3 regions of the Pseudovibrio sp. W64 genome follow, and region 3 is predicted to be linked to each of the others. Evidence: riboswitches for the same ligand, from Rfam matches in the RefSeq annotation. Region 3 holds a riboswitch; each other region holds the start of a gene.

Region 1 (4,339 bases), on a different contig from region 3:
GCCCAGTGGTAATGGAGCGCAATGAGCGGTCATTGATATCGACCACCCGGCGCCAGACAATCCGGCGCTGGTCAATATTCTCTGCATTGCCCCAATAGATTTGGTTGTCGATCATCGCAGAAAGCAGGTTATGCGCAGCAGTGATTGCATGCAGATCACCTGTAAAATGGAGATTGATATCCTCCATAGGCACCACCTGCGCGTAACCGCCACCCGCAGCTCCACCCTTCATGCCAAAGCATGGGCCTAACGAGGGTTCACGCAAGCAGATGGTTGTTTTCAGCCCGATGCGATTGAGCGCGTCGCCCAGGCCCACAGTTGTCGTAGTCTTGCCTTCTCCCGCTGGGGTTGGGGAAACAGCTGTCACAAGTATGAGTTTGCCATACGGATTGCTGCTCAGCTCTGGCATCTCATCCAGATTAACCTTGGCTTTAAACCGGCCATAAGGTTCAAGAGCGTCCTCCGGGATCTTCAGATTTTGAGCGATGCGCGCAATGGGTTTCATGTCTGCTGCGCGGGCAATTTCAATATCTTTCATGGAAAATCTCCAGATTAGAACGTGTAATCAAATGAGCCGGAGAGAGCGTCAAAAACGCAAATCAGGCAGGAACAGCAATGTAATCTCTACGTAGAATCTCTACCGAATGCACCTGCAAAGTTCAAGATTGAGGTAGGGCACTTGAAACTAACTTAGTTAACGGTGCTCATCTGTGTTTTGCTGAGATGTGAAATATTATTGCCTGAATAGCTGTTGGTCTGTTCTAAAATTCACCAGACTGCGCTTGCGCGGCAAATCCAAGAGCAGTAGAGCTGGTTGGCTTTTATAAACAAACTGCGCCGTGCCGTAGTTTCGTCGGTTAGGTCACCCCATGTTTTTATTTGAAGTTGCCGCGCTCGGTGCCGCTGCCACCTGGGCTATTGGTGGTCTCATTTCAGCAAAACCTGCAGCTCACCTTGGAGCCATTGGCTTCAACTGTGTGCGTATGTGGTTTGTTGTGGTGTTTCTGGGTATCTATGTCATTGCAACAGGCACATGGAACACGGTTGATTCAAGCCACGCCTCTCATATCTTTCTCTCGGGCTTTGTAGGCATCTTCATGGGGGACACTTTGTTGTTCCTCACGCTCAACCGTATGGGGCCGCGCCGCACAGCCATCCTGTTTTCCATGAACGCACCCATGTCAGCGCTTCTTGGTTGGCTGTTTCTGTCAGAGGAACTGTCATTTCAGGCACTTGTTGGTATCTCATTCGTTCTGGTCGGCGTTATCCTCGCCATTGCGTTTGGAAAGCGCAAAGACCAGCTTCATAAATGGGAGGCGATTAGAGGTCCTGTTGCCATTGGTGTCCTCTTTGGCACGTTGGCCGCACTTTCCCAATCAGTCGGGTCAATCATCATTCGTCCCGTTATGGAAAGTGGAGCAGATCCCGTCGCCATCTCGCTTATGCGCTGCACCATTGCAGCCTTTGGTTTGCTGGTGCTCTTTTACCTGCCGGGCCGTCCTTTCAGATTGGCGAACCCAATCAACAAAGAGATTGTCGCACTGGCCTCCTTGTCCGGCATGCTTGGCATGGGTATCGGCATGACGTTGATCCTCTATGCGCTGAGTGGCGGAGAGGTGGGCATCGTTTCTACCCTGTCTGCAACCACCCCAGCGATGATGCTGCCTGTCCTGTGGTGGCAAACCAAAGAGTTTCCTGCCATTGGGGCATGGATTGGTGCACTCCTCGTCATTCTCGGCTGTGCTTTGATTTTCATGAGTTAAACAGACGATATGCAACCATGCTGCCTAAGTACCACAAGCAGGTGCGACCTCAAGTGGCCGCACCGCAAGATCTGGTAGTGTGGCCGCATCAGCAATTTCTGTGAGTTTTGCAGGCAATTGGTCGAATTTTATCAAGTTCGCTATTCAGCCAGTTGACGAAAGCCCCTGAAATCTGATCAATAGCCGGGCATTTGGTATTTTTGTCGATTAGATAAAAATGAAAAGGGAACACGGTCCGATTGGAAAAGCCGTGGCTGCCCCCGCAACTGTAAGCGTAGAGTTGTTGCTCACACATGCCACTGACGCAGCTGTTTAAAGCAGTGTTGGGAAGGCGGAGCAACAGTAAGGACGCGCAAGCCAGGAGACCTGCCAGATGCAGTCACTCACCCACGGCACGGGGCGTGCTAAGGGGCGGTATTCCGTTCAGGTGACATTCACAGTGCGTCTGAGCGGTAATGAATCTGACTTTATTTCAAAAGGTTAGAACCAAGTTTCTTCAAAGACGCACAATGCAATCAACAGCATGGCATCCGTCATGGATGCTGTGAATGATGGACCAAACTCGTGCGTAACACATCTTGGATCGCAGCTAACCTCAAATCTGGTGTAGCTCTCTTAACTCTCTTAACTCTCTTAACTCTCTTCAGCTCAACACTTATCTCATCCGCAAACGAGACCGAGCTCGACGAAATCATCGTCATCGCCAACAGAACGGAAACCGAAGCCGGCAAAGTCGGCTCCACAACACATGTTGTGACCGAAGAAGACCTGAAAAACGACGGCGCTACATTTGTCTCTGAATACCTGACAAAACTCCCGGGAATTTCATTTTCGCAAAATGGTGGTGCGGGTAAGCAAAGCTCGCTGCGTATGCGCGGAATGAGCAATTATTACACCAAAGTTCTGGTAGATGGAATTGATATTTCCGATCCCAGCTCGCCACAGGTTGAAGCACGTTTGGAGCATATGTTGCTCAATGATGTGGAGCGTATTGAAATCCTCAAAGGATCTCAAAGCGCTCTCTACGGGGGGCAAGCCGTTGCTGGTGTAATTAACATCATCACGAAACGTGCTGAAGCTGGTACCGTAAACCATACTGCAACAATTGAAGGCGGTAGCTACGGCACCGTAAACGCTTCTTATGGGTTGAAAGCTGCCTCTGATCGGGCAGATATCGCTATTAATACGCAGCGTTTCCATACTGACGGATTTAGTGCTGTTTCCCCCAAGGGCCGCCCATCAGATGAAGATGGATATGAGAATAAGACATTTTCTGCAAAAGGCTCTGTTGATGTTACCGAAGAGCTAAACCTCTATTTTGCTGCGCGTGGCCTGCACGGCACAACCGAGTATGATGGGAGCACCTCACCAGCTGCAAACAACAAGGTTAAAGCCGAGCAATACTTTGGAAAAATTGGCGCGAATTACATCTGGCTTGATGAACGTATGACGACTGACGCGTCTATCCAGTTCTCTGATCTTACAAGAGAATATAGCAGCGGCTATACGGCAAAAGGTAACCGCGTTAAGTTCGAGCTGTTGAATGATCTTGATGTTAGCGACAGTTTCCGACTCAACTTTGGAGGAGATTGGAGCCGCGAAAAGGTGAAAGGTCAGACCAAGGACATCGAAGTCATTGGTGGCTTTCTACAAGCCCAATGGAATCCAACGGATCCACTGAATGTTAGTGGTGCTATCAGATTGGATCATCACAACGCCTATGGGTACTACCTGACCGGGCGAGGAACGATTTCTTATCAGGTTCTTGACGGTACTCGACTCCGTTCCAGTCTTGGAAACGGCTTCCGTGCTCCTTCATCCTACGAACTCTATGATAGCTATTCCGGCAATCCAAATTTTGAGCCAGAAACCAGTGTGAGTTATGATATCGGGGTGGATCAAAACCTGTTCAATGACAAACTCAAACTATCTGCTAGTTACTTTCATATCCTCACAGAGGATTTGATCATTAATGATCCTGTGACTTACAAGTATGAGCAAATCGACGGTCTGTCACGCAGCCAAGGGGCCGAACTTTCTGCAAACTGGGCTGCTCTGGATAATCTAAGCTTTAATGGCGCTTACACATACACTTGGGCGGTAGGGCCGGACAAAAAACGTTTACGCCGTGTGCCTCTGCACGACATAAACCTTGGTTTTACTTACAAACCATGGGAGCCTCTCGCGCTCAGTGTAAACGCTAATTATGTTTATGGTCTCAATGATCTGAACGATAGTAAAGAGCCAATTAAGCTCGACGACTTCGTTCTAGTCAACGCAAAAGCTGCCTACCAGTACACCGATAATCTGACGTTCCATGTCCGCGGTGAAAACTTGCTGGATCAGGATTATGAGCGGATCAAAGACTATCAGACACCGGGTCTTTCCGTTTACGCTGGTCTTACTGCCAGTTTCTGATTAAGTATGCCGCTCGGTGAAAGCTGAGCGGCAATCTTGCAGGGGATGGCTCTGCTCGGGCTGCCTTTCCATGTCTGTACGCCTCTCAAAAGGTCGAAATGCGAAATAAGATCAAAAAGATCATGCAAATGGCGTTTCTGATGGCTCTGGCATTCAGT
Region 2 (4,339 bases), on a different contig from region 3:
CCCCTGAAAAACGGCAGAGCTACCGCTTTTCCCGTAAGAGCCAGATAAAGAAAATCCCGCCAATAAGCCCGGTAATGATGCCAATCGGCATGTCTTCCGGCTTCATCAGCGTCCGTGCAGCAGCATCTGCAAGCAATAGGAAGATCGCCCCAAACAGCGCTGAAACAGGGATCAGGCGTCGATAATCGCCGCCAACAAACAGCCGCACAATATGAGGCACCATAAGCCCCACAAACCCGATCATGCCGGAAAACGCGACCATAACACCCGTAATCAGCGCACCAATCACAAAGGTTTCCAGCCGGAAGGCACCAACGGATATGCCAAGTGTTGTCGCCGTCTCATCGCCAATTGTCATCGCGTTGAAATGCCCTGCGCGAAACCACAGCCAGAGCCCGCACAAAGCAAGCACCACCAACGGGTAGGCGAGATGTGCCCACTGCGCCAGCCCCAATCCGCCCAGCATCCAGTAAACCACAGTATGCGTCGCCCGTGGGTCTGCCAAAAAGATGAGGATATTGGCGCCTGCCATCAGCACAAAGCTCACAGCTACACCCGTCAGCACCAGACGGTCGGCACTGGTAGCGCTTGTAAACTTCGCCACCCCAATCACCAGCAGCGTTGCCCCAAGAGCACCCAGAAACGCCAGCAAAGGTACGGTGAGCATCCCCAAAAACAGCCCCGTATGCAGCAGAGCCAACACCGCCCCAAACGCGCCACCAGCTGAAATGCCGATCAAATGCGGGTCAGCTAGCGGGTTGCGGGTGACGGATTGAAGGCAAGCTCCCACGATGGAAAGCCCGGCCCCCACCATGATCGCCAGCAGCGCACGGGGCAGGCGGATCTCCCAGAGAATGCTCTCCCGCCCCAGCGACCAGCTCGGCTCAACCGTGCCCGGCACCAGTTTGTTGGCAAGAACACCCCATACAGTCTCCATGGAAATGGAAACCGCCCCAACGGAGACCGCAAGGCAGACAGAAAGAACCAGCGCAGCCAATCCCACGCAGCAAATCTGCAGCAAATGATGAGAAGAGCCCTCTTTGGGGGCTACAACAACGCCGGTTCCTTCGCTCATTGTTAGTTACCCCAGAATGCGGTTGCGAGTTTCTTGATCGCCTTGATGTTCCGTGGTCCCGGAGTTGCTTCAGCATATTCCAGCGTCACGAACCGGTCATTCTTCACCGCATCCATATCCGCAAAGGCGGGGTTGTTGAGCATGAACTCACGCTTCTGCGCAGCAGTCACTTCGCCGTAGTTGATAATCACGATCACTTCCGGGTTGGTCTCAACCACAGCCTCCCAGTTCACGCGCACCCAGCTCTTATCCAATGTATCCGTCACGTTGGTGCCGCCAGCAGCCTCAATCAGCGCGGTTGGCATCCCATAACGACCAGCAGTGAACGGAGAATCTTCACCTCCGTCATAAACAAACACACGCAGAGGTGTGTCAGCAGCCTTCAAGCCAGCTTTGAACTGCGCAAGGTCTTCGCGATAAGCCTGCACCAACGCTTCCGCCCGCTCTTCAACATCAAAGATGCGGCCAAGGTTCAAAAGATCATTGTACATGTCATCCATGGAAACCTTTGGCTTCTCGCCAATATGGATGCAGCTCTCGGTCAGCTCGTACACCTTGATACCGAACGGCTCCAGCGTCTCCGGTGTGAGCTCGCCACCAACCCTCATACCATAATTCCAACCTGCAAAAAAGAAATCCGCGTCAGCACCAATTAGGATTTCTTTGTTCGGATACTTTGGGGCAAGCTCCGGCAGCACAGCCACTTGATCCGTGAGCTCTTCATCCAGCGTCTTCCACCCAGAAATACCGGTGTAGCCCACCATGTTGTCCTGCAACTCCAGTGCCAGCATCATTTCTGTGAGGTTGGAGTCATGCGATACCGCCCGCTGCGGCACGCCATCAAATTCGACAGTGCGGTTACAGCTCTTGACGGAAACCTCTGCCAGCGCAGCGGAAGAGGAAAGCAGCGCCGCAGCCAGCGCCAAACCAAGTTTTTTCATGAAAAAGTACCCTTAAGAATGCAGATCAAATGTCAGAAGAGAGTGTTGTCGGTCCACCAGCTGTTCGCGCGTTGTGCGCACCTGAAAAGCCTTGGAAACCAAAGCGGGAGAGAGGATCTGCTCCGGCACCCCAAATCCAAGCATTTGCCCGTGGTCCAGCAACAGGATCTGGTCACACACCTCAGCTGCCATGTTCAGGTCATGCAGGCTGGTGATGATCGTCAGATCCAGCTCTTCAATGAGCTTCAGAATTTCTAGCTGATGGCGAATGTCGAGATGGTTGGTCGGCTCATCCAAAATGAGCAGCTCTGGCTCCTGCGCCAACGCCCGCGCCACCATAACCCGCTGCCGCTCTCCGCCAGAAAGCGTGCCAAACAACCGTCCGGCCAAGGCATCCAGCTGCAAAGCGCGGATCGCACGGTCCACCACCTGCCGGTCTCGTTCTCCGGAAGCTGCTAACCCACTGCGATACGGCGTGCGTCCCAGCTCCACAATCTCACGCACCCTCAGCGCAAAATCCGTCGGCTGCTCTTGCAATACCGCTGCCACCCGCTGTGCCGTGATCTTGGCGGAGAGGGACCAGATGTCATCACCGCCAACGCAAATCTGCCCGCTCATCGGCTTGTTGAACCGATAGAGCAGCCGCAACAACGTAGACTTGCCAGCCCCGTTCGCGCCAACCACGCCAAGCACTTGCCCCGCAGCCAACTCAAAACTCAACGGCTGCAACACCAACGAACTCTTCCGATCAGGCGCCCACGAAACATCGCACACAGAAACAAAAACCGCGCTCATGCCAAAGCACCCGTGCGCAGCTCAGCCCCAATCGGGCAGCCAACGGTGCCCAAATGATGAGAAACAAGATCAAGCATCGTACCAACCCACCCGAGTGAAACGCTACACATCATCAATGTAACGTTATAACGTTACATTGATTGTCGAATCCTGAGGCAAAAGTCAAGCACACACGCGCGTCGACCATCAGCGGTTCGCAAAACGATCCGGGATAAAGTTTAAGTCTTGAGGAAACAGGTAACATAACGCCCTCCGCGCAACGGCAGGGGCAAACAGAAACCGGATATGTGAGAGGCTTGCGCCAATGCAACCATTATGGCCTCCTCCGGGACGCCCCGCCCGGGTTGAAGTGAAACATAATGGCAGGTCTCCTGACTCGCGGGTCTGTGCTCAGCCAGCCTTCCCGGATCTCTCCAGTGGCATGCTTGGCGTCGCTCGCCGCTTACAGTTGCGGGGGCAGTCACGGAATTAGCGCCTGTTGGCTACACTTCACCGTGTTCCCTTTTAATCCCGAGGCCTTTCGCACCTCAGAAACCATAGGCCCGCATACTGAATTTTGCAGACCTCAATTGCAAGCGCTTTCGAGAATAGACCTGAGGTGCTGTTGATAGCAATTGCCAGCAACTCACTTGAAACACTCAAATACTTTCGCAAAACCATCCCAAGTTTTCCATGAGTTTCACTTGTGACAACGCCTTGCTAGGCTCTTGGCAATGACCAAACAGAGATTGCTTGAATTCACCAACTTTGACCATCCGGATAGCAATAAGTGAAAAGAGATGAAAACAGTCATTAAAAAGACTTCGATAATCTTGAGTGTCTTCGCTGTCTGTTTTGCAGTTTCGGGATGTTTATTGATTGGACCTCTCCTGCCGACACCTGGACATACGGAGATTGTGAAAATCGATTCATCAATGACGAACCAGGAGCTTTCTCGCAAGTTGCTTGCTATCTTTAGAAATCACGGTATAGCCCCCTGCACAATGTCAAGCCCCGCATACCATAGCAAAGTCCGTCACTCAGTTGATGAAAGGCCGCCGAATGGCTGTATTTGGGGAGGCTTTCGTCATCCAAGTCAGCCACAAGTAAATGCTGATGATGCAACTATAATCATCGGAAGTTTCCCAGAGTACAATAATAATGGGATAGGCCAATCAGCGAGATTTCGAAGACTCAGTAACAACGAGTTGGAGGTTACGGTAAAAGGACAAGGTGCGTACTATAGGAAGCCCCCAAACAAAAAAATCGCTCAAAAATTTGCCCGGATTATCAAAGAAAACCTGCAATAACAGCACACCCCACCGTCTTCCCGGACAAGCGCAGCGCAGATCCGAGATCCAGAGCCAAATGCTCAGGTGCTCCTAGCTCCTTCGCAACCCGTTCTTGGTAATCTCACCATGCATCCAGTGGGTGTCACTCTGTACGTGATCTGCGCGCACATACTTGGCCATATGTGTTGCCATGTCAGCCTCTTGGAAAGCCTCAGTGGTTCGCACGACAAAGCCCTCCTGTTTGCTCAGGTTGAGCC
Region 3 (4,339 bases):
GGGGTGCGTGGCTTTCGAATGAGTGCGCTAAATGCGATTTGAGAGAGTATCGATTTGCGCGCCGTCCCGTCTCTGTCAGGATCTGCTTTCCAGCCAGGTGATGGCATCCTTGGTGGCTTTCCAGAGGATCTCACCGTTCTCACCTGCGCGCAGCATGAAGGAGTTATGGACTTCCTTTGGGACGGGCTGCACTTCCAGCAGGTTCACCTGCGTATCCAATGCCGGAGCAAAAGCTTCCTTGCGGGTGATGACAAAGCGCTCATCGGTTGGCACGCGGGACTGGTCTTTCTTCAGGCTGGCAGACTGTAGTGCTTTGTTGTGAGTGGCAGGCTGCATCACGGTGACGGCAATGGCTCTGCCATCTGGCAGCAGATGCGTCTCGTTTTGCTGGACCTCGGAATTGTAGATGACCTCACCGTGGGTATCGATCAGCTCGACCCACAGGGTCTTGCGGCCCTCAATTTCCACCTCACCAACCCAGATGGACAGGTCGCTCTCTAATGGATCGGCGTAGGGTGTTTTGGAGGGCGGAGCAACGGTGACGGCCAGATAGTCCTCTGGCATGGCGTAGGTGTTGCCATTATCGGATTTTTCGATGAGCTGAGGGCCGGATGTTGTGGCAGGCGAGGAGGCAGGTGGCGTTTCTGCGTGCGAAGGCGCAGCCAAAGCGAGTGGCGCAGCGATGCAGGCGGCAAGAAACACTGATCTTGTGAGATGTAACTTGAAGGTTTGCGGCAGACCGCAGGATGGCAACAGACTACTCATTTATGGCTCCCTGACTTTTACGCAGCAACTTTCCCAGAGGGGGCGCCTTATTATGTGCACTTCACTAGTTATCACTTAGTAGTGATTATGATAATATGCACTAGATATATTAGAGGTATACGCATTTACTTAGAGTATCTATGCCATAATAATTGTATATAAATTATGTTTCGCGTATTTATACTTTCAGGTTATTTAAATGCTATTATGTAAAATTTTCATTGTGTTGATTTGCTATAGGATTTGGATAGAACTGTGATGTAGATCGCAGTTTGTACATATGGCAAAAAAATCTAGTATTTTTCCGCATGAACTAAGCTTTTGAAAGAACAGCGCTTCATTTCGGCCAATTTTTTGTGGGTGCCAAGGGCTGTCGGGCGGCATTTGGGCTCGTTGCTGATATGCACAGCTCTCCAGACTTATGAACTCCCTGAAAATTGAAGGAGCCAGTGCTGGATCAGTGGGTGGCCATGTGCAGGATCAGGGTGAGTTTTAACGCAAAATGGAACGCCTCCGCTTTTGTGCGGAAGAGAGTTCTACCCAAATGGACTTTATGTCTTCGGCCAGCGGCACTTGATAGTGCTGCGCCTTCGCTTCGCGTGAACATGGTTTTCTACCCATCATTTTTCTTGTTTTCTGGATAGACGCGCACGCACGTGTTTTGTGAAGAGAAGAGCTGTTTTAAGAAGAAGGGGAGGGTAAAGAGAAAAGTATGGCTCCCCGGGCCGGATTCGAACCAGCGACCAAGCGGTTAACAGCCGCTTGCTCTACCACTGAGCTACCGGGGATCATACTATGTTGCCATTGGCTTTGATCGATAAAAGAAGTGGCTCCCCGGGCCGGATTCGAACCAGCGACCAAGCGGTTAACAGCCGCTTGCTCTACCACTGAGCTACCGGGGATCACGATGATCTTGCCGTATGGCTGCAAACGAAAAAGGATGGCTCCCCGGGCCGGATTCGAACCAGCGACCAAGCGGTTAACAGCCGCTTGCTCTACCACTGAGCTACCGGGGATCATGACACCCTTGCGAGTTTGCCTCGCCGTTTGCGTGAGGAGGCTTTTACAGAGGCATGTTGTGTTTGCCAAGTCGTTTTTTGCGTATTTTTCGATTTGTGGACAGTTTCTCTATTTTTTTATTGAGATATCCAAGGGGGTTAGCCAGAAATCTCCAAAAACCGCGGATTTTGCGGGTTTGATTTTCCGGTGATGTTGGAATCCTCACAAAGACAATTGACAGGAGAGCTGATTGCGCCCCACACTTAAGGCCAGAACTCCAGTTTCTTTTTGTTCCGGCTCAGGCTTTGGAATGACGAGATTAAACGGGAATGCGGTTCCATTTATTATGGAGACAAGCCGCAGCTGCCCCCGCAACTGTGAGCGGTGAGACCTTAGCGAAAATCCCACTGGCCTTTTAAGGGCTGGGAAGGGGCTATGGTCGGTTGAGCCGCAAGCCAGGAGACCGGCTGGAGATATGATTTGACATAGGACTGCTGTCGGGTGGACGGCGAGAGGTGCTCATGACGCATATTTTCCTGTCTCCGTGCGAGACAGTTGCTGTACTTTCATATTCTTTGACTGAAGCCCCGGCTTCTTTGCGCTTGCTGACCAGCTAACCCAGATGGCTGAACAGAGAGGCGACCTTGGTGTTCGCCATTGCCTGGTTACGGGTGGAGCTCGTTCCGGGAAAAGCGCATATGCGGAAAAGCTGGTTATAAGCAGCGGGCGACGCCCGACTTATATCGCGACAGGCCAGGCCTTTGACGGTGAAATGGAGGAGCGTATCGCGCATCATAAGATGCAGCGGGGCGACCTTTGGGACACTGTTGAGGAGCCGCTGGAGCTTGTGCGCGTGCTGGAAACGCATGCCAGCAGCGATCGTGCGATCCTCGTTGATTGTCTGACGCTTTGGCTTTCCAACCTTATGCACGGGTCGCGGGACTGGACCGTGGAGCTTGAGCGACTTGAGGCGGTTCTTAGCTCTTTGCCGTGCCCTGTTGTGTTTGTTGGCAATGAAGTGGGCATGGGCATTGTGCCTGAAAACGCCATGGCCCGCGCCTTTCGAGATGAAGCTGGCCGCCTGAACCAGCGTATCGCCGACCTCTGCCATTTTGTGATGTTTGTGGCTGCTGGGCAGCCTTTGCAGCTGAAGCCTGCTGTTTTTCCGGAGATTTCCCTATGACTGTTTCTTTTGCTGCACCTTCTAAAAAAATCCCTGCTGTCATTATCACTGGTTTTCTGGGTGCCGGAAAAACAACGCTGGTGCGTAACCTGCTGATGAAGGCACAGAACAAACGCATTGCGCTGATCGTCAATGAATTCGGCGAGATGGGCTTTGATGGCTCACTGGTGAATGGCTGTGCCGATCCGGACTGTTCTGCTGATGAAGTGGTGGAGCTGGCCAATGGCTGCATTTGCTGCACGGTAGCTGATGATTTTCTGCCGACCATGGAAATGTTGCTGGAGCGCGAGCAGGTGCCGGATGTGATTGTGATTGAAACCTCTGGCCTTGCCCTGCCACAGCCGTTGGTGCGGGCGTTCAACTGGCCTTCTGTCAAGCCGCGCGTGACCGTTGACAGTGTGGTGACCGTGGTGGACGCACCGGCTGTTGCTGCTGGCAAAGTGGCCTGCGATGAAGAGGCTGTTGCTGCGCAGCGGGCGGCGGATGATGCGCTGGACCATGAAAGCCCGGTGGAAGAGTTGTTTGCTGATCAGCTGACCTGTGCTGACCTTGTTGTGCTTTCCAAAGCGGACCTTTTGACTGAAGCAGAGCTGGCGGCGGTGAAGCAGACGATCCGTGGCCGGGTGCGTGATGGGGTTGAGATTGTTTCTGCCTCTCATGGCGAGCTGGCGCTGGATGTCCTGCTTGGGCGTGATGCCGGGGCCGAAGATGATATGGACTTGCGTCTTTCTCACCATGAAGCGCAGCATGCTCACGACCACGACCACGACCACGACCACGACCACCATCATCATCACGATCATTCTCATGATGATTTTGAGAGTTTTGTACTACCAACCCGCCGATTTGCTTCAATTGATGAGGTGAAGGCACAGGTGGAAGCGGCCATGAAGGTTTCTGGTGTGTTGCGCATTAAGGGCAGTGTGGTGGTTGAGGGCAAGACCGCGCCGGTGCTGGTGCAGGCGGTTGGGCCGCGTGTGGAAATGTGGTTTGCGGCTGGCAGTGAAAGCCACTCCAAACTTGTTGTGATCGGCCTTGCGGGGCTGGACAAGCACAGTGTGCAGGCTGCGCTGAGTGAATTTGAGTTGGTTCAGGCCTGATGCACGTACTTGTCGGGCAATCACGCCGATTGGATGATGGTGAAGAGGCCGTCGACCTTGAGCAGGCGCCTGCGGATGTTGTGTTTTTAAGTGCAGCAGACACAGAGCTTGCCGGGCTTGCGGTGGCGCATGCCCAGCATGAGGGCTATTCTCTTCGTCTTGCCAGTTTTCTGGCGCTGTCGCATCCGTACTCTGTTGATCTTTATGTTGAGCAGACCATTCAGGCTTCCAAGCTTGTTGTGGTGCGCCTTTTGGGCGGTGTTGAATACTGGCGTTACGGCGTTGAGCGGCT

Evidence for each region. Region 3 has a riboswitch for cobalamin ahead of cobU (bifunctional adenosylcobinamide kinase/adenosylcobinamide-phosphate guanylyltransferase). Riboswitches for the same ligand answer to the same signal wherever they lie in the genome.
Region 1: it holds a riboswitch for cobalamin, as region 3 does, so the genes downstream of both, PsW64_RS20660 (TonB-dependent receptor plug domain-containing protein) here and cobU (bifunctional adenosylcobinamide kinase/adenosylcobinamide-phosphate guanylyltransferase) in region 3, are expected to answer to the same signal.
Region 2: it holds a riboswitch for cobalamin, as region 3 does, so the genes downstream of both, PsW64_RS03080 (ABC transporter ATP-binding protein) here and cobU (bifunctional adenosylcobinamide kinase/adenosylcobinamide-phosphate guanylyltransferase) in region 3, are expected to answer to the same signal.

What each region holds. Positions count from the first base shown of each region.
Region 1 covers NZ_LMCI01000038.1:888,965-893,303, forward strand. The annotation lists gene PsW64_RS20650 (formate--tetrahydrofolate ligase) at 1-538, opposite strand, end outside; gene PsW64_RS20655 (DMT family transporter) at 870-1,763, shown strand; cobalamin riboswitch at 1,939-2,151, shown strand; gene PsW64_RS20660 (TonB-dependent receptor plug domain-containing protein) at 2,328-4,181, shown strand; gene PsW64_RS20665 (ABC transporter substrate-binding protein) at 4,280-4,339, shown strand, end outside.
Region 2 covers NZ_LMCI01000005.1:63,156-67,494, forward strand. The annotation lists gene PsW64_RS03070 (FecCD family ABC transporter permease) at 20-1,075, opposite strand; gene PsW64_RS03075 (ABC transporter substrate-binding protein) at 1,078-2,016, opposite strand; gene PsW64_RS03080 (ABC transporter ATP-binding protein) at 2,029-2,811, opposite strand; cobalamin riboswitch at 3,156-3,365, opposite strand; gene PsW64_RS03090 (RNA ligase family protein) at 4,173-4,339, opposite strand, start outside.
Region 3 covers NZ_LMCI01000043.1:187,175-191,513, reverse strand. The annotation lists gene PsW64_RS24945 (hypothetical protein) at 76-765, opposite strand; tRNA gene PsW64_RS24940 (tRNA-Asn) at 1,479-1,553, opposite strand; tRNA gene PsW64_RS24935 (tRNA-Asn) at 1,593-1,667, opposite strand; tRNA gene PsW64_RS24930 (tRNA-Asn) at 1,707-1,781, opposite strand; cobalamin riboswitch at 2,042-2,250, shown strand; gene cobU (bifunctional adenosylcobinamide kinase/adenosylcobinamide-phosphate guanylyltransferase) at 2,387-2,947, shown strand; gene cobW (cobalamin biosynthesis protein CobW) at 2,944-4,047, shown strand; gene cobN (cobaltochelatase subunit CobN) at 4,047-4,339, shown strand, end outside.